Regions from separate parts of the Wielerella bovis genome, predicted to be linked through region 2. Evidence: predicted binding sites of a transcription regulator. Region 2 holds the regulator's gene; the other holds the start of a gene.

Region 1 (9,935 bases), 500 kb from region 2:
GAATTGTTCTTGTAAACCGCGTACAACGGCTTGGTCTTCAAAAAACAAAATGCTGCCTGCCCCTGCTTTGAAGGCATTTAATTTATTGGCAGTAGGTTCAAATTTGTCTTCTGGCACAATTTTGCGTAATTCAGCGGCGGCAATATCCCACAATTTTTCGTGTTCCAAGCCAAACAATACAACAGCACGGGTAGATTGTGAGTTAAAAGATGAAGGAGTATGCAGCACCGCGTGTTCCACAATTTGTGAAATTTCGGCTTGGCTAACAGGCAGTTCTTTGTTTAAAACATAGATAGTGCGGCGTTTTTCTGCAATTTGTTGCAAAGTTTGTACAGACATAATGCTTTCCTTTGTGGGTGTTATTAAAAATAAATTGAAATTGTACTGCGAGCCATTTATTTTAACCAGCGCAATAATCAACAAACTATTTTTCTTTATAAGAAACATTGCCGAGATAGTTGTCAATATAAGTTAGTTAAAATAAAAACAATGCGATTTTATATTACCACATCAGGCAGCCTGAAAACGTGTAAAATGCTTTTTTTAGCTTTTATTGAAGCAATCATGCACGAACCTATTACCCTACTTTCTTTGTTTTTACTTGGTTTTCTAGGTGGTACACATTGTGTTGGTATGTGTGGCGGACTAAGCAGCGCATTCGCCTTGCAATTACCACCGCATATTCAACGTATCTGGCTGATTATTTTGCTTAATGCAGGCAGAATTGGTAGCTATGTTGTTATCGGCGCACTGATGGGTGCATTGTCGCAAATTGGTAGTTTATTGGAACACACGCGCACCGTGCAACTGGGTTTGTCGCTTGCTGCTAATATTTTATTATTGCTAATGGGCTTGTATTTAGCGGGCATTTTTTCGCTAGCAAGCAAAATTGAACTTTTGGGGCGACCCATTTGGCGGCGGCTAAATCCCTTGCTCAATCGCTTATTACCAATTCGTTCCGTATCAGCGTGTTTGGGCGTGGGCATATTGTGGGGCTGGTTGCCATGCGGCTTGGTTTACAATGCTTCTTTATATGCGCTCGGCAGCGGTTCAGCGATGCAGGGGGCATTGTATTTATTGGCGTTTGGTTTGGGAACATTGCCTAATTTATTGGCAGCAGGTATTTTTGCGGTACAACTGAAACAAATTTTGCAACATCGTATGCTGCGGTTGAGTGTGGGCTTGTTGGTCAGTTTATGGGCGATTTGGCAGATTATTCGGGTATGGTTGGTGTTTCAGGCTGCCTTTTAAATGTAAAAACCGCATTATATAAATAATGCGGTTCTTTTTTGCTTTCAGGATGAAACTTTTGCAAAAACCATGCAGGCAGCCTGAAAACGTGTAGATCAGATATAGTCGCAGAACTGAAAAAGCAGTACGGCGTTGCCAACGCCCTTATGTACTATTCGTACACGGCGGGCGTTGTCGCCTTGTACTGCATTTTCATTTCTACGACTATACTTTTCCTGATAATTTTATATAAAAACAAATATGGTCGTTTGAAATAAAAATAATACAATGTTGTCAGCCCATTATGTACTTTTGTACACGATGGTCTCTATCGTCTTGTTAGTATTAATTTAAAACGACTATAGTTGCATGGTGGAAAAAATGTTAGATTTAAGAACCTGTGTTCGTAAGATTGATAACTTGATTTTATTGTCAATTCATGCGAATACAAGGCGGCTTCCCACGCCAATATTGAACATATTGGCGTGGGAAGCCAACGCAGTAGTCGTATGAAGTGGCGATAAAAGCAAGCTATTAAGATTATGAACACAGGTTCTAAGAATCCAACTTACAATTTGGGAGTTGCAAGGGTTTCAGGCTGCCTTATTGCTGCTCATCAGGCTGTTCGTGCTGATAATCCATAATAGACAAGCCGTCCAATGCCCCATCTTCGCCAGCTGTGGCATTTTTCTTACTGTTCAATTTAATTTGTAAACGCAAGTCGTTGGCAGAGTCGGCATTTTTAATCGCATCGTCATAGGAAATCATGTCGTCTTCATACAAATCAAACAAGGCTTGGTCAAAGGTTTGCATGCCCAATTCGCGTGATTTCGCCATGATTTCTTTAATGCCATGCACTTCGCCTTTCAAAATCAATTCGGAAATCAAAGGCGAGTTCAACAAAATTTCTACTGCTGCTGAACGACCTTTACCTGTTTTTCGTGGAATCAAACGTTGCGAAATGAAACCTTTTAAGTTCAAAGATAAGTCAGTCAGCAATTGGGTGCGGCGTTCTTCGGGGAAGAAGTTGATGATGCGGTCAAGTGCTTGGTTAGAGTTGTTGGCATGCAAGGTTGCCATACACAAGTGTCCTGTTTCGGCAAAAGCAAGCGCATAGTCCATGGTTTCGCGGTCGCGAATCTCACCAATCAAAATCACATCTGGGGCTTGGCGCAAGGTGTTTTTCAATGCGGCAAACCAGTTTTCGGTATCCACGCCGACTTCGCGTTGTGAAACGATGCAATTTTTGTGTGGATGCACATATTCAATCGGGTCTTCAATGGTAATGATATGACCAAAGCTGTTTTCATTGCGATAATCAATCATAGCAGCGAGAGATGTGGATTTACCCGAACCTGTACCGCCAACAAAAATCACCAAGCCACGTTTTTCCATAACCACATCGCGCAATACAGGCGGCAATTTTAAATCTTCAAATTTGGGAATATCACTGGTAATCACACGGCAAACCAAAGCGGCTGCGCCACGTTGAATCATGGCATTGATACGGAAACGAGATACACCAGCCAAACTGATGGCGAAGTTGCATTCGTTGGTGTTTAAAAATTCTTCGGCTTGTTTGTCGTCCATAATGGAACGCGCGATTTGCATGGTGTGTTCGGCGGTCAGCGGTTTATCGCTCAAACGGGTTAATTTGCCGTCCAATTTCATGGCTGGTGGGAAGCCTGCGGTGATGAATAAGTCCGAGCCTTTGTTTTTGACCATGTGAGTCAATAAGCTGTGAATGAACTTTTTCATTTCTTCGTTTACGGGTGGGAGTGCGGACATTATGTTTTCCTTATGTATTTGATTTATGATGATTCGGTAAAATTGAAAGGGGCGTATTTTATCTTGTTCAGGCTGCTTTGTCGCGTTTAGGCTGCCCGAAAATAAGGGAAGTGTTGTATCTTGTTATAAAAGGCAGCCTGAAAATCATTTTTTCAGGCTGCCTTTGGCATATTTATTGTGTTATTTTTAATAAAATATCGCTGATTTCATGAGGCAAAATATGCAACACATTTTTGCGAATGGCGGCTGGAATACCGCCATAATACGCTTCGGCAATGCTGCCTGTAATCGCCGCAATCGTATCGCTGTCGCCACCCAAAGAAATCGCCAAACGAATCGCGTGTTCAAAACTGTGGCTATCCAAAAACGCGATGATGGCTTGCGGTACCGTGCCTTGGCAGCTTTCATAAAAACGGTATTCTGGGCGAATTTGCTCGCAGGTTTGGCTTAAATCGTAGCCAAATTCGGATTCAATTTCTTGGCGAATATAATCCTTATTTTCGCCTTGTCGCGCCCAAAAAATAGCGGCGGCGGTGGCAAGTGCGCCTTTAATGCCTTCGGGATGATTGTGTGTGATAGCAGCAGATTGTTCGGCTTTATCCAACGTTTCGTCCAAGCTGTCAAATGCCCAACCAATCGCAGAAACACGCATGGCTGAGCCGTTGCCCCATGATTTATACGGTTGTGGGTCATTTGACCAAATCCATTGATTGAAACGTGCACCATACGCGCCACATGGATTGGGATAACGGCGACACCATGTTTGCATAATTACCGCTAAATCTTGCTCGCAACCGCCCAATACCCACTCGGCAACGGCGGCGGTGCAAATGGTGTCATCGGTGTAATCGGATGTGGGTGAGAAAAGTTCAAAATCGGTGTCTTTGTAATTATCAAATTCAAAGCATGAGCCAATAATATCGCCTGTTGCTGCGCCTAGCATGATGATTTCCTTTATAAAATGTCAATGCAGCCTGAAAATAAATTGTAGCAGTTTTCAGGCTGCCTTTTCAGTTTTTTGCAGACAAATGTTGCCAAACTTTCACCGCATCTACTGTTTCACGCACATCATGTACGCGAACGATTTTTGCACCGTGTTGTATGGCAAACAAAGCCGCTGCTACGCTGCCAGCGACACGTTCGGCAGGAATTTCACGCTCTATCATCTCGCCAATCATGCGTTTGCGTGATACGCCAACTAATAAGGGTAATGCGTAGGATGTAGATAATTGCGGTAAATGTTGCATCAATGCAATATTATGCGCCAGCGTTTTACCAAAACCAAATCCCACATCCAGAGTGATACGATTGAGCGCAATACCTGCTTGTTCACATAGGCGTACACGCTCACTCAAATAACGTGCTACTTCGTCCACAACATCTTGATAAACAGGATTATTTTGCATATTTTCAGGCAGCCCTTGCATATGCATTAAACATACACCTGCGGATGATTGCGCCACAAGTTCCATTGCGCCTTCATCTTCCAAAGCCTGCACATCGTTGATGATGTCGACATATCCTTGCTCCAACGCCAAACGCATTATCGCAGCACGGCGCGTATCCAAACTAATCGGTACGTTCCATTGTGCTAATTCAGCTAACACGGGTTGCACGCGTTGCCATTCGATTTCGGGCGAAACATAATCCGCATTGGGGCGCGTGGATTCGCCGCCAATATCTAAAATATCTGCGCCATCGTGCAACAGTTTTTCAGCATGTGCCAGCGTGTTTTTCAGGCTGCCAGAATACACGCCACCATCAGAAAAAGAATCGGGCGTAATATTGACAATGCCCATCACTTTTGGGCGAGACAAATCAATCGTAAATCGTGTGGTTTGCCAACGTGCAGACATAAAAACTCCTGTATTACAAATTAAGGTGTAAACTGCATTTCAACGCCCATTTCATGGCGCAAAATCAAGCGATTATTTTGCAGCGAATATGTCCACGCACCTTGATGCGATGTTTGACTAAACGCTTGTTCCAATTTCATTTCTTCGTCGCAAGCCATGAGTGTGCTTGCTATATTATCAAATTGAATTTGTGTGGAATCAATGATTTTTGCTTGGAATATCAGTTGATTACAGCCCATATTGGCGTGCGCATCGGGCATTTTGCTCAAATCCATATAAGCCTGCGCTTGTTGGATTTGTTGTGTTGAAAATCCTGTAAACGCAGCCAGTTGCCATTTTCCAGCTAAAGGCAAAGATGGTGCATTTTGTTGATTGACAATCGTATTCTGCTGATTGGGTATAGACGTGGTACACGCGCAGAGTAACGCTGCACATAAAAGTGGTAAAAATTTCATGATAAAAATTCTCCTACTAATGTTTTCAGGCTACACTATTCTACTGGCAACACTTTTTCTTGCAAAGCAGGGAACAATTCACGTTCTTCAAAACGCGCATGGTCGCGTAATAATGTGGCAAAAGTCGTATTCCATTGTGCGCTATCAAATTGGGCAGCCTGAAACAAACGGCGTAATTGCGCATGCTCCTGTTCAAAACGTGTTTGCAAATCTGTCCGATTGAGTATTGTCCACAAAGGTGCAAATTGCGTTTCTTCGACACGAAAGTGTGTTTCCAAATCCACAAAATGCGCCGTAATTTCTTCACGATAATTGTTTTCAGGCTGCCTTAAAATACGCAAACACAATGCCAATGTATGATGATGCTCTTGCGAAAGTTTGATTAAAGTGGAATGTCGTTTCATTTGATAAACCTTTTTACAAGATTATGATGTCAGTCGCGAAATAGCAAATTACAACTTTTGCAAATATAGTCTTTTAAAATCAAAATAATACAGCATTATTAATTTCAAGCCAATAACAATATCTATAAAAATAAGAAGTCTAACAAATGGAAGATGACGTATAGCCGTTTCAAATTACATATAGAGAGTGAGAACCTGTATTCAATTTAAACCAGTATATACGCACATATTCAAACTGCTCTCGCTAGATTTTAATCAGAAGCAAAGTGTTTTTCTTTGATTATCATGAAATTGAGAGATGGCTTAAAAGAGATGGCTTAAAAGCAGAGAAGGTTTGATTCAAATACGAAAAAAGCAACTTAAAAATCAAAGTTGCTTTATTGGGTTATGATGTGAGTTATTAATCTAAATAAATCGTATGGCGCACCCGACTGGGTTCGAACCGGCGACCTTCAGCTTCGGAAACTGACGCTCTTCCAACTGAGCTACGGGTACGGCGCACTCATTAAAGAGTGAAAGCATACCCGAAATTTTATTTTTTGGCAAAATTTTCCACAAACACTGCAAATTAAACAAAGCAAAATCATATTATTTTATATTTAGGATTGGAAACCCCGATTGAATTCAGTATAATCACGCAAATTCATGTTAATGTAAATTAACAATACAAACCACTTTCTTCTCACAACCCTAAAATGGCGAGAATAATTCCATGAATTCATCTAAAAATAAAGTACGCGGTTCAGCAATGGTTACTTTGTTGGGCGGCATTATTATCCTAGTATCAGTTATTGTTTTATTAGCAAAATTGGCAAATAGTGGCTACCATAGTGAAGTGGCACAAACAACAGAAAGTGCAACAGAAACTCGTATTATGCCAAGTGGTCGCTTACAGTTGGGCGATGGTGCAGAACCAGGACAGCGCACAGGTCAGCAAGTATTTGATAAAATTTGTGCGCAATGCCATGCAGCAGATAGTGTTACACCAGACTCTCCCAAAATTACGCATAACGACCAATGGACTGCTCGAATTGCGCAAGGTTTTGATGTTTTAGTGCGTCATGCGATTGACGGCTTTAATACCATGCCTGCTCGTGGCGGTTCTCCTGATTTGACAGATGACGAGGTAGCGCGTGCGGTGGCGTATATGGCCAATCAATCAGGTGCTAATTTTACTGAACCTGCTGTGGGTGCAAAAGCCACAGCGAATGCTGAAACAGCTTCGGCAGCCGCTACTTCTTCCGTTGCAGATGCTGGTGATCGTGGTAAAGAAGTATATGATACAACTTGTTATGTATGTCATGCAGCAACTTCGGTTATCCCTAATACGCCACGCATTACCAAAAATGATGAATGGGCACCACGTATTCAAAAAGGTAAAGCTACTTTGTTAGAAAATGCAATGAAAGGTTTCAATGCAATGCCTGCCAAAGGTGGTAATCCAAACTTGACAGAAGCGGATATGAAAGCAGCCATTGATTATATGGTAAAACAGTCTGGTGGTTAATCGTTAAGCAATATATAATAATATACAAACACGGTATTTATTGGAAATACCGTGTTTTTTGTTTTCATGCTGCCTAAATAAGTTGTGTAAAAGTTTCAGGCTGCTTTTTTAGCTTAAGACAACCTAAAACTAGGCTATTCATTTTCATGTATAGTCGTTCTTTCTTATGCTGATTTGTATATATGGTGAATTCAATTTAAACCAGTACAGCGTTGCCAGCTCCCTTATGTACTATATGTACACGGCGGTCGCTGTCGCCTTGTCCTGATTTAAATTGAATCCACCATAGTATATTCTGTTCTCTTGTCTTCCTTATTTCCATTTTAAACAACTAATAGATGTGAATCCATCATTGGAAGATATATGAAATCATGTTTCTTTGCCAGAAAATCAGATTCACATCTGCACGAAAATAATAATGGAATGTGGTTTTAAAATTTCATTTCCAAACTAACAGTAAAGTTTCTACCAGGCGCAGCATAGCGAGCAGAACGGATACTTTGGTCTTGATTCACAGCATTGGCGGAAGATTGACGTACATTTTCCCATGTGCTGTATTTGCGATTAGTTAGGTTATAGATACCACTACGCAGGGTAAATTTCTGTCTTAAGTTGTAATAAGCGGTCAAATCGTAAATATACCATGCACGAGTACGCTTACCTGCGATTTGGACAATATTACCGCCACCGTAGATTTTGCTGCCTGTCAATTCGTCATTGCGTTTAGCTTTGGAGTAAGTGCCGCTTAAATTAAACCCCCATTTCCCTTCTGGTTGGTCATAACCTATGCCTGCAACAAAACGACCAGGTTGAACAGCTTCCATAGTGGGTTCGGAAACATTGATGTAACCTTCATGTAGCTTGCGTTCTTTTATTTTGACACGATTGTAGGCAAAATTGGAATATAGCCCTTCAGGCAGCCTATTGCTAATACCTGCCCAGTCTATTTTGCCCAAAATATTGATGCCATTTAGTTTCACGTCTTGAGTGTTATAAAAATCAGCAACATAACCCAATTGCGGGAAACGCTTGTCGGCACGAGCAAGCAGGTTTTTGTAGTCATTTTGGAATACACTTGTTTCTATGACACCAAAGTCGCCTTTGATTGCCAAGCCAATTTCTTGATTGAATGCTTTTTCGGCTTTCAATGGTTTGCGATTTAGGAAGTCAGCTTGGGTGTATGGATTGTTTTTCTCGGATGCCCCTGTACGTATGCCGTATAGTTCATAAAAAGCAGGAACGCGGAAACCATTAGAAACACGGTATGACAGTGTTAGATATTCGCTAGGTTTAAGACTTAATCCTGCATTCCATGACCAATTGCGGTATGAGCCACTTTTAATCCATGGGTCACTGGAGCGGAAACTGTGGCTATCATGACGCACACCCAATCCCAAATCGGCATATTTACCAAATGCAATATGGTCTCGTAGAGAAATGTAATGCTGTTTACCTGTGATAACACGTGGTGTGCAGTCACGATTATCGCTTGCATTGTTATTGCAGCCATTAATTTGTACTAATGCAGGTAGTATGTTTTCACGCTCGTAAATATGAGGGTCATCATAAGTACCGCGTCCACTTTTATGGATATAGGCAGGCATCTTGGTGTATTCAGAATAAATATCGCCGTGTTTCATGGTAGAACGGTGGTTACCGAAACCTGCAGCTATACTCAATTTATGGGCAATAAACCCTAATCTGAATGCTTTTTCCCAATTGAATTGAGCCAAATTGAGGATTTCCTGATAATCATTTTTCTCAGTACTGTAATTTGACCACGGTTTGTCCAAGCTAGCACGGCAGCGTTCAGCTTTCGGATAATCGGTACAATTAGTACGATGGATGCGACTGGCCAGTTTCAAGTCTTGACGGTCAAAACTGGCGGTGAATTTATCTACCCATGTGTTTTTTTCAGGATTTTGATAACGATAGAACAGCCCGATGCGATTTTTGTTGTGATGTTCATCAAAAAATTTGCCACGTGTATAACGCACACCACGATATTGATTACCTGCGTCAAATACCAAGCCATCCAAAGGATTATTAGTAGCAGTCATGCCACCATTGCCATGACCATTTTTATCCAACGTTTGGCAGCTTGATGAGGTGGGACAAATATCTTCGCGAGTATAATAAGCACGTTGGGTCATATCACGGATGTCATACTGCTGCTTGGTGTATTCCAAAACACCACCAACATAATGGTTAGGCAAGAAACGGTAGCCGCCTTTCCAAAAGAAAGAACGACTTTTGTAATCCATGGGATTAGGGCTGATACGGTCAGGACCTGTGTAATCTTTGGCGTTGGCAGTACGAACAGGATAGGGCATTTTATCAGCTTGAGCTTGTTCTTCGGGACTTAATCCTAAACGCGGTTGTTGATTGATGTGATTAACGCTTGCTTTGGCTCGGCGACAGCTCAAACTCAAAGTAGGACATTCATCAGCAATGATGTAATACGTTTGCGATCTAGTACCTGATGGCAAACCAGGTCTAACATCGTATTCATTAAAATAGCCTTCTAATGGACGATAAGTGTGCTGCACATCTTCGGCAGCGGAATGAATACTGGTTTCCTTACCTGTTCGATGAGTTAAAATTGCCAAGCTATCAAAACTACCTATTCTGAATGCGCCTGCTACGGATTGAGTAAGTTGGCTGTTTTTGCTGCTGTATGCGGTTTTACTATCCA
Region 2 (9,935 bases):
CTTGTGCACCCTGCGATTGGAACGTTGCTAACGTGTTGGCAAGCATGATGCTTTCCATATTGCGTCTTTGTTTGGAATGCGTTTCGTTCATGCGACTTTGTATCAGCCAGAATGTGAAACTGGCGATAAAAATCCCGCAGATAATGACCAAGCAGAATGTGGAAAAAATGCGTTGAAAAAGTTTCATAACAATCAAAAAATAAGAGTTAAGGCAGCCTGAAAAATTAGATTTAAATAACAAATTAAGGCAGCCTGAAAAAGATGTTTCAGGCTGCCATTATAGGGGCTAATAATAATTCGTGCACGGTTGGATTTTGCGCTAAATCCGCCCAAATCATCAGCCCCGAGCTAGCGATTAGTTTTTCACAAACAAATAACCTAAACCGCGCACTGTTTGAATCAAAGAAGCATCGCCTAATTTGTGGCGAATGCTGGAAATATGCACATCAATACTACGGTCAAATTTTGCCAATTTGCGGTCAAGTGCTTCTTGCGACAAATTCCCTTTGCTCACAACTTGTCCTGCATGACGCATCAACACTTCCAATAAATTAAATTCGGTGCTGGTTAATTCCAACGTTTGGTCGCCAACAATCGCTTGGCGTTTAGATGGATACAAGGTTACCCCGCTGGCTGTCAGACCGCTACTCGCAGCACCTGATGTATCCACAGGCTGTTGCGAACGGCGCAAAATAGCATTGATACGCGCCAATAATTCACGTGGTTGGCAAGGTTTCGGTACATAATCATCAGCTCCCATTTCCAAACCGATGATGCGGTCAATGTCATCACCTTTTGCAGTCAGCATAATAATGGGGATATTGCTTTGTGCGCGTACAGTTTTTAATACATCCAAACCGTTCATTTTTGGCATCATGGAATCCAGTACCACTACATCATAATTACCTGTCAAAATTTCTTTTGCACCACTTTCACCATCGGGCATGCGATTCACTTCCAAACCTTCAGCAGTTAAATATTCGGTCAGCAATTCCGCTAAAATATCATCATCATCTACTAATAATACGCGACTCATTGTGTGTTTCCTTATGTTTGTGGGAATAGTTGGAATATATCTTAACAGTATTATCTTTACATTCATAGTGGCATGTATGCCAAGTTTGCGCTTTTTTTCATTGTAAAAGTAGAACTTAACATTTCAGGCTGCCTATAGTGAATTCAATTTAAACCAGTACAGCATTGCCAGCTCCCTTATGTACTAGGTGTACATGGCGGTCTCTGTCGCCTTGTCCTTATTTAAATTGAATCCACTATAATAATAAATATAAACAAACAGCGAAAAAAGCTAGGAGCTAATAACAAATTGCCATTAGCCCCTAGCTTTCGTTGTTTATTTAGCATTTACGCCACATGTCTTCTGCCTTCACAGCCTGAAATCATCGCTTGCAACACATCAGGTTGCAAAATTTTAATGTGTTTGTGTTCCACCGAAATCAAACCTTCTTGATTGAAACGCGACAAAGTACGGCTTACCGTTTCCAGCTTCAAACCCAAATAACTGCCAATTTCTTCACGCGACATCCGCAAAATAAAATCATTTGCCGCAAATCCACGCATACGCAAACGGTCGGACAAGTTCAGCAAAAACACCGCCAAACGTTCTTCCGCACGCATATTGCCCAATAACAACATCACATTTTGGTCGCGTACAATTTCGCGGCTCATCAAGCGGAAAAAGTGTAAATTCAACTGTGGCATATGTTTTTGCAATTCTTCCAAACGGTCAAATGGCAATTCACACACTTCGCTATCTTCCAACGCCACCGCATCGCACGCATATTTGTTGATGCTGATGCCGTCCATGCCCACCAATTCACCCGACATGAAAAAACCCGTTACTTGGTCGCGACCATCTTGCGTATTAACAGATGTTTTGAAAAAACCCGTGCGAATCGCAAACAATGAAGAAAACGACTCTCCCGCATGGAATAAATATTCCCCTTTTTTCAATTTTTTACTTTGTTTGATAACCGCGTTTAATTGTCTAAAATCTTCTTCTTGCAAGCCAGCTGGTGCTTCAACAGGCAAACAAACCTCTCTTAAAGAACAATTCGGACATTCATTTTTTTGTGTGATTAAATGTATTTTTGTCATGGCGACAATCCTGTTTTGATGTTTGCAAAATGCAGCTTGATAGAAATCAATGCATTTTTGTTCGAATTGCGCTATTCTAGCAAGTTTTAGTCCAAAACAAAATACAAGCTACTACACAATGAAAACTATTCATATAGCACAACACGACCACACACTTTTTGACTTCGACCGAGAACTGATTGCCAGCCTACCTGCCAATGGTCCGCGTTACACCTCATATCCCACAGCCGACCGCTTTCACGATGGTTTCAGGCTGCCTGAATATACAAAAACATTAGAGAAAACATTAAAAAATAATGATGAACCCGTTTCATTATATGTACATATTCCATTTTGCAATGTAATTTGCTATTACTGCGCGTGCAACAAAGTCATTACCAAAGACAGCAGCAAAGCCGATGAATATTTAACTTATTTGGAAAAAGAAATGGCTTTGCTCAAACCGCATTTGCACGGCAAACACAAATTGGCACAATTACATTTTGGCGGTGGTACGCCCACGTTTTTGAGCGATGAACAATTGGAGCGCGTGTTCAAAATGATACGCGAACATTTTGAATTGCTGCCAGATGGCGAATATTCCATTGAAATTGACCCGCGCAAAGTGAGCCGTGAAAGCGTGTTCAAATTGGGCAAACTGGGTTTCAACCGCATGAGCGTGGGCATTCAGGATTTTGACCCGAAAGTTCAGGCTGCCGTGAACCGCATTCAAACGGTGGAAGAAACCAAAGAAGTGATTGAAGCCGCACGAGCAGCAGGTTTCAAATCCATCAGCGTGGATTTGATTTACGGTTTGCCGCATCAATCGGTGGAAAGCATTAAACCGACTTTGGACACCGTTTTGAACGAACTGAATCCCGACCGTTTGGCTTTGTATCATTACGCGCATTTGCCACATATTTTCAAACCACAACGCCGCATTGACACTGAAACCGTGCCGTCCAGCGAAGAAAAATTGGATATTTTGCAATACGCCGTGCATTTGTTGGACGAAAAAGGCTATGTGTTTATTGGTATGGACCATTTTGCCAAACCCGAAGACGAATTGGCGATTGCGCTGAAAGAAGGTCGTTTGCAACGCAATTTTCAGGGTTATTCCACTTATGCCGATTGCGATTTGGTGGCGATTGGCGTGTCCAGCATTGGCAAAATCGGCAATACATACAGTCAAAATCAACGTTCATTGGAAGACTATTATGCGGATTTGGACGCAAACAAATTGCCGATTATGCGCGGTTTTCAATTAAATGATGATGACGTATTTCGCCGCCAAATCATTCAAGATTTAATGTGTCGCTTTTCATTGAATTTTAATGATTATGCCGATGAATTGGCACAAAGGCAGCCTGAAAACAGCGATTCAGGTTTTGATGCGGCAGAAGTCGCGCACATGAAAAAAATGGCGGAATTAGGCATTATTAGCGATGCTTTATTGGGTCGTTTTGATGCGCCCAAAACGCCATCGTTTAGCGAATATTTTGCCGATGAAATGCCCGATTTGCGCCAACTTGCCGAACGTGGCTTGATTGATTTGCGCGATGATGGTTTAACCGTTACTCCCAAAGGTCGTTTCTTAATCCGCAATATTGCGATGGTGTTTGATTATTATCTGCGCCACAAAGAAACCCACGCAAAATATTCACAAACAGTATGATTTTCAGGCTGCCTTATCGTTGCGAAGGCAGCCTGAAAACATAAAAAACCGTTAAAATACGTCCCATTTTTATCTACACACAAAATTATCATGAACGCAAATCAACTGAACCATACCGCCCAAGTTTTGGAAAATATGCTAACTTTTCAACAACCTGCTGACGCGATAATTTCTGCGTATTTTCGCAATCATCACAAACTAGGACGCGCCGACCGCCACGAAATCGCGGAAACGGCGTTTGCAGCATTGCGCCATTATCAAAAAATTACATCGGCTTTGCGCCGCCCCCACGTTCAGGCGCGAAAAGCAGCATTGGCGGCTTTGGTATTGGGTCGCAGCTTTAATATCAATCAGTTAGAAGATATATTAAACGAAGCAGATGGCGAAAAGGAATTTTTAAGCAGCCTGAAAGCGCGTAAAGCGGAATTTTCAGGCAGCCTGAACACGGTGGCGGAATTACCCGATTGGCTGATTACACGTTTACAAGTTCATTGGGAAGATGAGCAAATTCAAGCCTTTGGGCGCAGCGTGGCACAATCCGCTCCTCTTGATGTGCGCGTGAACACGCTTAAAGGCAAACGCGATAAAATTTTGGCACAACTGCAAACCGAGTTCCCCAAAGCCATCGCCACGCCATACGCGCCGCATGGTATTCGTTTCCCCGACAAACCTGCGTTAAATAAACATGAATTGTTTTTAAACGGCACTTTGGAAGTACAAGACGAAGGTAGTCAATTATTGGCGCACTTGGTGGGCGCGAAACGTGGCGAGATGGTGGTGGATTTTTGCGCGGGTGCGGGCGGTAAAACGTTGGCAATCGGCGCACAAATGGCAAACAAGGGGCGAATTTATGCCTTTGATGTTTCAGAAAAACGTTTGGCAAATTTAAAACCGCGCATGACACGCGCAGGTTTAACCAATATTCACCCTGAACGCATTGAAAGTGAGCATGACCCACGCATTGCGCGATTATACGGCAAAGCTGACCGTGTGTTGGTGGACGCGCCTTGCTCAGGCTTGGGAACGCTGCGCCGTAACCCTGATTTAAAATATCGCCAATCGCCCGAAACCATTGAAAAATTATTGCAACAGCAGCAAAATATTTTGCAGGCTGCCAGTCAATTGGTGGGCGCAGGTGGGCGTTTGGTGTACGCAACTTGCAGTGTATTGCCCGAAGAAAATGAAATGCAAATTGCCGAATTTTTGGAAAATAATCCACAATTTGAGTTGGTCGATTGCAGCGAATTGTTATCCGCACAAAAAATTGATTTGAATACAGGGCAATTTTTAATACTGAATACGGCTGCACATGGTACAGATGGCTTTTTTGCGGCGGTGTTGCAACGTAAGGCATAATTTCCAAGTTATAATCAGTTAAAATAAAGCAAGGAGACAGCGACCGCCGTGTACAAAAATAAGTCCATAAAGAAAACTAGCAATGCTGTATTATTTTAACTGACTATATAAGGAAATCATCATGTTAAACCAATTAATCGAGCATAAACAACAAGCACAAGCCTTTTGGCAAGCATGGCTAGCGGCATATCCCAGTTTCCAAAAATTACCTGCTCGCGAAATCGTGGAACAAAGCAATGATATTTTGCAAGCATATCTGCCCGACATTGCGTTTGAATTGGAAAATGCCAATTTGTCCGCTAGCGACAATGCATTTACACACAGCACCATCGTGTTTACTGCACATGGTGTCATGGACAAATTCATTCAAGTACAAGCGGTTTGTGAGCAAGCTCCCGACAATTTACCTTGTGCCATACGCGGTTTCCGCCAAGCCATGCCAAATCCTGACCAATTTATGATAGGTATGAACGATTTTGATTTGAGCGTGAGTGATATTGTTGTGAAATTGGACGAATGGTGTGAAATGCCTGCGCTGGAAGTGGTGTTTACCAAAACAATTGATGATGAATTTTTGCAGCATGCACAACATATGACGTTTATTATGCTTGACCATGTGTTAGGCGAATGGAACAGCGCGGTTAAACTGGGAACGGTAGATTTTATGGAACAAGCCGATGAGGATTTTGAACCGTTAAGTATGCTGCCTGAAAAATTGTAAACTATGTGGCTGGCAATGGGACGAAATGGTATTTATCCCGAAGAATGTGGCTATGCGGTAGCACAAATTGAAGAAGACGAGGGGCAAGATGCGTTATTTTTCAGACGCAATCAGTCGGCAAACAGTTTATTGGGACGCGCAGACATGGCATGGGTGGTATCCATAACTTGTCAAATTGCGGGAGATGATGATGCTCAGGCTGCCTATGATTTGCAAGATGAATTTGAAGCCTATGCTATTCAAAATCAACAAGGCATTGATACTTTGAGCTTAATGAATTTATCACAAGGCGAACGTACTGTGTTTGCGGTAACGTCTGAGCCAGAAATTTTGTTGGCACAAGCACAGAAATTGTGCGAAAAATTTGCTCATTTGAATGCGCAAGCATATTGTGAATATGACCCAAATTGGGCACATTATCGTCAATGATTTTTTCAGATTGAAATCTTTACGCAATCCCAAAATTGTAGGTTAGATTCTTGAATCCGACATTTTTTATATTTAATAACAATTTATTTTTTAAACTGTTAGATATAAGTATCCAACCTACAAATTTTCAGGCAGCCTGAATAGATTTTGTAACTATTTCAGGCTGCCTTTTTGTATCCAATCAATTAGCCTTTAAATACAGGCAAAATATCTGCCCGACTGAGTAATTGTGCGGCAATATTTATTACGCCAAATGCAAACACCCAGATGACCATGCCCATACCACCATACACGCGATAACCTTTGCCCATACCATGTTTTTTGCGTGATGCATGCAATAAGAGAGCAGGAACCAAACCTGTCCAAACCGCTGCTGCCAAACCAACGTAACCAATCACGGCAACAAAACCCAATGGATACAATAAGCACGCAATCAAAGGCGGTAAAAAGGTAATTGCGGCAGCTTTGGTGCGACCTGCGCGGCTGTTATCAAAACCAAACAAATCACTCAAATAATCAAACAAGCCCAAAGTTACACCTAAAAATGATGACACAATCGCCATATATGAGAAAAATGACAGAATTTTGCCCATGCTCCCTGTGCTGAGAAATTTGGATAATTCTGCAATCAAAACGCCAACATCACCATCAGCTTGAATCACGGGTGCGAAGGCAGAACGCGGTAAATTGCCGTGAATGGCGATTTGCCACAAAATGTAAATAGCAAACGCAATCAACGTACCAATCCACAAGGAACGTGCAACTTTGGGAGCATTACCTTCAAAATATTTGTACAAACTGGATACGTTGCCGTGGAAACCGAATGATGCCAAACATACGGGCAAGGCGGTACCTGCATAAATCCAATATTTAGTATCAGCTGGTGCAACAGAATCCAATAAAACAGGCAGTTGTGCGTGTGATAACAAGCCACCAGTTGCCCAAATAAACGTTAAAACCATACCGCCAATTAATACGCTGGTTAATCTGTCTACCGCCTTGGCTGACCACCATACACAGCCTGCAAAAATCAGAAAGAAGACAATTTGTCCAACCCATAATGCTTGCCCACCCAATGCGTTTGCGGTCAAATTACCACCCACAAAAATATAGGCATAGGTCAGTAAATACAGCACAAAGGCAACGGCAACGCCATTGACAATGTTCCAACCTTGTCCGAGCAAATCGCGCACCAGCGTGTCAAAACTGGCACCACTGGGATAATGTGTGTTCACTTCCAAAATCATCAGCCCTGATGTGAGCATGGAAAACCATGTGTACAACAGCACCAATAACGAGCCGATAAACCATACGCCCGAAGTTGCAGTAGGATTGGCGAGCATACCTGCGCCAACAATCGTACCTGCGATAATCATCGCGCCGCCGAAGAGAGAGGGTTGCTTGTTCATACGTTTTCTTCTTTCTATGTGGTTGATGGAGTCGGTTAAAATAAAAAATACTATAACTTTGTACACGGCGGTTTCAGCCACCTTATTTTTATTTTAAATGACTATATTGATGAATAAAGATTTTCAGGCTGCCTTATAATGCAGCATAAATGCAGCCTGAAAATACATTATCCGCGAATTTTTGCCAATGTTTTGGTGGTAGATGTTTGATGTAAAAATGGAATGCTGTGTACACTACCGCCACGCGCCAAAGTTTCCGCCGCACCAACAATGTTTTCAGGCTGCCAATCGCCACCTTTTACCAACACATCGGGTTGCAGCAAAGCAATCAAATCCGCAGGGGTATCGCTGTCAAACCATGTTACACAATCCACGCTTGCCAATGCCGCCGCGACTGCCGCACGATTTGCTAGTGTATTGATTGGGCGGTCATCGCCTTTGCCTTGCCGTTTAACCGATTCATCGGTGTTTAACGCCAAAATCAAGTACGCGCCCAATGCTCGCGCTTGCGCCAAATAGGTTACATGCCCACGATGCAAAATATCAAAACAACCATTGGTAAACACCAGCGGACGTGGTAAATCGGCTAATTTTTTCGCCAACTGTTCAGGTGGCAAAATTTTGTGTTCAAAATCGGGCAAAGGGTAATTCATAACAAACTTTCGTATCGGAAATCTGGATTATATAGCGGATGCTGCGCGAATTGTAAGATTTTTGTTAATTGGCGTTGTTGTTTGTAAACAGGTTAATACAATCACAAAAAAATCAAAATAGGCAGCCTGAAATGTACTAATTGTTTTTTCAGGCTGCCTTATATTAAAATGTATTTTTTCAAATATATTCAGGTTGATATATGACACAACAATTTATTGCAGAATCAAGTTTTTGGCAACTATTCCCTCAAGCTCAATTAGCAGTTTTGGTATTGGATAATGTGAATAATCAAGGCGAATCCAACGCAAAAATAACAGATTTATTGGCGCACGCAAATGAGGCTGCAAAAAAGCATTTAACTGCCGAACAATTAAGCCAAAATCTAGCAGTAGCAGTATGGCGTGAGGCATACCAAAAATTTAAAACAAAAAAAGGTGTGCGTTGCAGTATTGAAGCCTTATTAAAACGCGTGGAAAATGGTAAGGGGGTAGGCTGCATCAGTCCATTGGTGGATATTTACAATGCAGCAAGTTTAACATTCGCCCTGCCTTGCGGTGCGGAAGATGTGGATACATTTGTGGGCAGCCTGAAATTGCGTATAACTGAAGGTGGTGATGAATTTTTGGCATTGGGCGATGAAGAAAATTCCCCTACTTTGGCAGGCGAGTTGTGTTATACCGATGATGTTGGCGCGGTATGTCGCTGTTTTAATTGGCGTGATGGCAAACGCACAATGGTTACTGAAAATACGCGCCGTGCATTTGTGATACTGGAATATCCCAACAGCAGCCGTGAAGCAGATTTACGCGCAGCATTAGATTTTATCGCTCAACACGTACAAACAGAATTAGGCGCAACGGTTGTACAGCAAGTCATTTTAACGGCAGATGCACCAAGTGTTTCTCTTCTATAATTTTGTTTCAAAAAAAACATTTTAGGCAGCCTAAAAAATAATTTAATCAAATCTACATTATTTTCAGGCTGCCTATGTTTGATACAAAAGCAAGTGTAAGAACCTGTATTCATAAGATTGATTGCTTGATTTTATTGCCAATTTTTGCGGATACAAGGCGACTTTTCATGCCAATATCGAACATATTGGCATGAAAAGTTAACGCAGTAGGCGCATAAAGTGGCGATAAAAGCAAGTTATTAAGATTGTGAATACAGGTTCTAAAATAAATTGTCATTAGCCCCTAAATAAAAAATGAATCGCATCGTCATTTTGTGCGACATATTCTTTGCTTTCAGTACACATTTTGCCCATCTCTTTCGCTTTGGTTTCGCCAACAAGCACTATAAAATCAGGATAAACATATCAAATACCCATATTCAGGCAGCCCGAAAGGACAAAATCATGAAATTCATCATTCGTGCCGATGCATCATTACAAATTGGCAGCGGACATATTATGCGCTGTTTAAGTTTAGCAAAAGTTTTGCACGAACAAGGACATAGCATCCGATTTATTTCACGCAAACACACAGGACATTTAGGCGATTTTGTCGCACAACAAGGTTTTGAATGTATCCTGCTGCCCGAAATTTCGCCAAACACCACTTTTGTCCCACCACAAAACGCATTGGCACACGCCGCA

The links. Region 2 encodes FNR, which switches genes on or off when oxygen is low (the NO sensors DNR and NnrR bind a similar motif). Its sites were predicted from a motif close to TTGATNNNNATCAA; they were not measured.
Region 1: the regulator FNR is predicted to act here: its motif matches at 6,010-6,023, upstream of MIS45_RS06185 (hemerythrin domain-containing protein).

Annotation. Positions count from the first base shown of each region.
Region 1 is NZ_CP092361.1:1,250,471-1,260,405, forward strand. Features, by position in the region: gene MIS45_RS06155 (nitroreductase family protein) at 1-339, opposite strand, end outside; gene MIS45_RS06160 (sulfite exporter TauE/SafE family protein) at 565-1,251, shown strand; gene MIS45_RS06165 (PilT/PilU family type 4a pilus ATPase) at 1,834-3,018, opposite strand; gene MIS45_RS06170 (ADP-ribosylglycohydrolase family protein) at 3,191-3,961, opposite strand; gene folP (dihydropteroate synthase) at 4,029-4,874, opposite strand; gene MIS45_RS06180 (META domain-containing protein) at 4,895-5,329, opposite strand; gene MIS45_RS06185 (hemerythrin domain-containing protein) at 5,365-5,733, opposite strand; tRNA gene MIS45_RS06190 (tRNA-Arg) at 6,153-6,228, opposite strand; gene MIS45_RS06195 (c-type cytochrome) at 6,446-7,240, shown strand; gene MIS45_RS06200 (lactoferrin/transferrin family TonB-dependent receptor) at 7,672-9,935, opposite strand, start outside.
Region 2 is NZ_CP092361.1:1,745,678-1,755,612, forward strand. Features, by position in the region: gene MIS45_RS08525 (sensor histidine kinase) at 1-187, opposite strand, end outside; gene MIS45_RS08530 (response regulator transcription factor) at 356-1,036, opposite strand; gene fnr (fumarate/nitrate reduction transcriptional regulator Fnr) at 1,363-2,115, opposite strand; gene hemN (oxygen-independent coproporphyrinogen III oxidase) at 2,234-3,769, shown strand; gene MIS45_RS08545 (RsmB/NOP family class I SAM-dependent RNA methyltransferase) at 3,860-5,125, shown strand; gene MIS45_RS08550 (hypothetical protein) at 5,247-5,846, shown strand; gene MIS45_RS08555 (DUF695 domain-containing protein) at 5,862-6,275, shown strand; gene MIS45_RS08560 (aromatic amino acid transporter) at 6,461-7,684, opposite strand; gene MIS45_RS08565 (adenylyltransferase/cytidyltransferase family protein) at 7,852-8,337, opposite strand; gene MIS45_RS08570 (B3/B4 domain-containing protein) at 8,538-9,251, shown strand; gene MIS45_RS11485 (hypothetical protein) at 9,528-9,605, opposite strand; gene pseG (UDP-2,4-diacetamido-2,4,6-trideoxy-beta-L-altropyranose hydrolase) at 9,696-9,935, shown strand, end outside.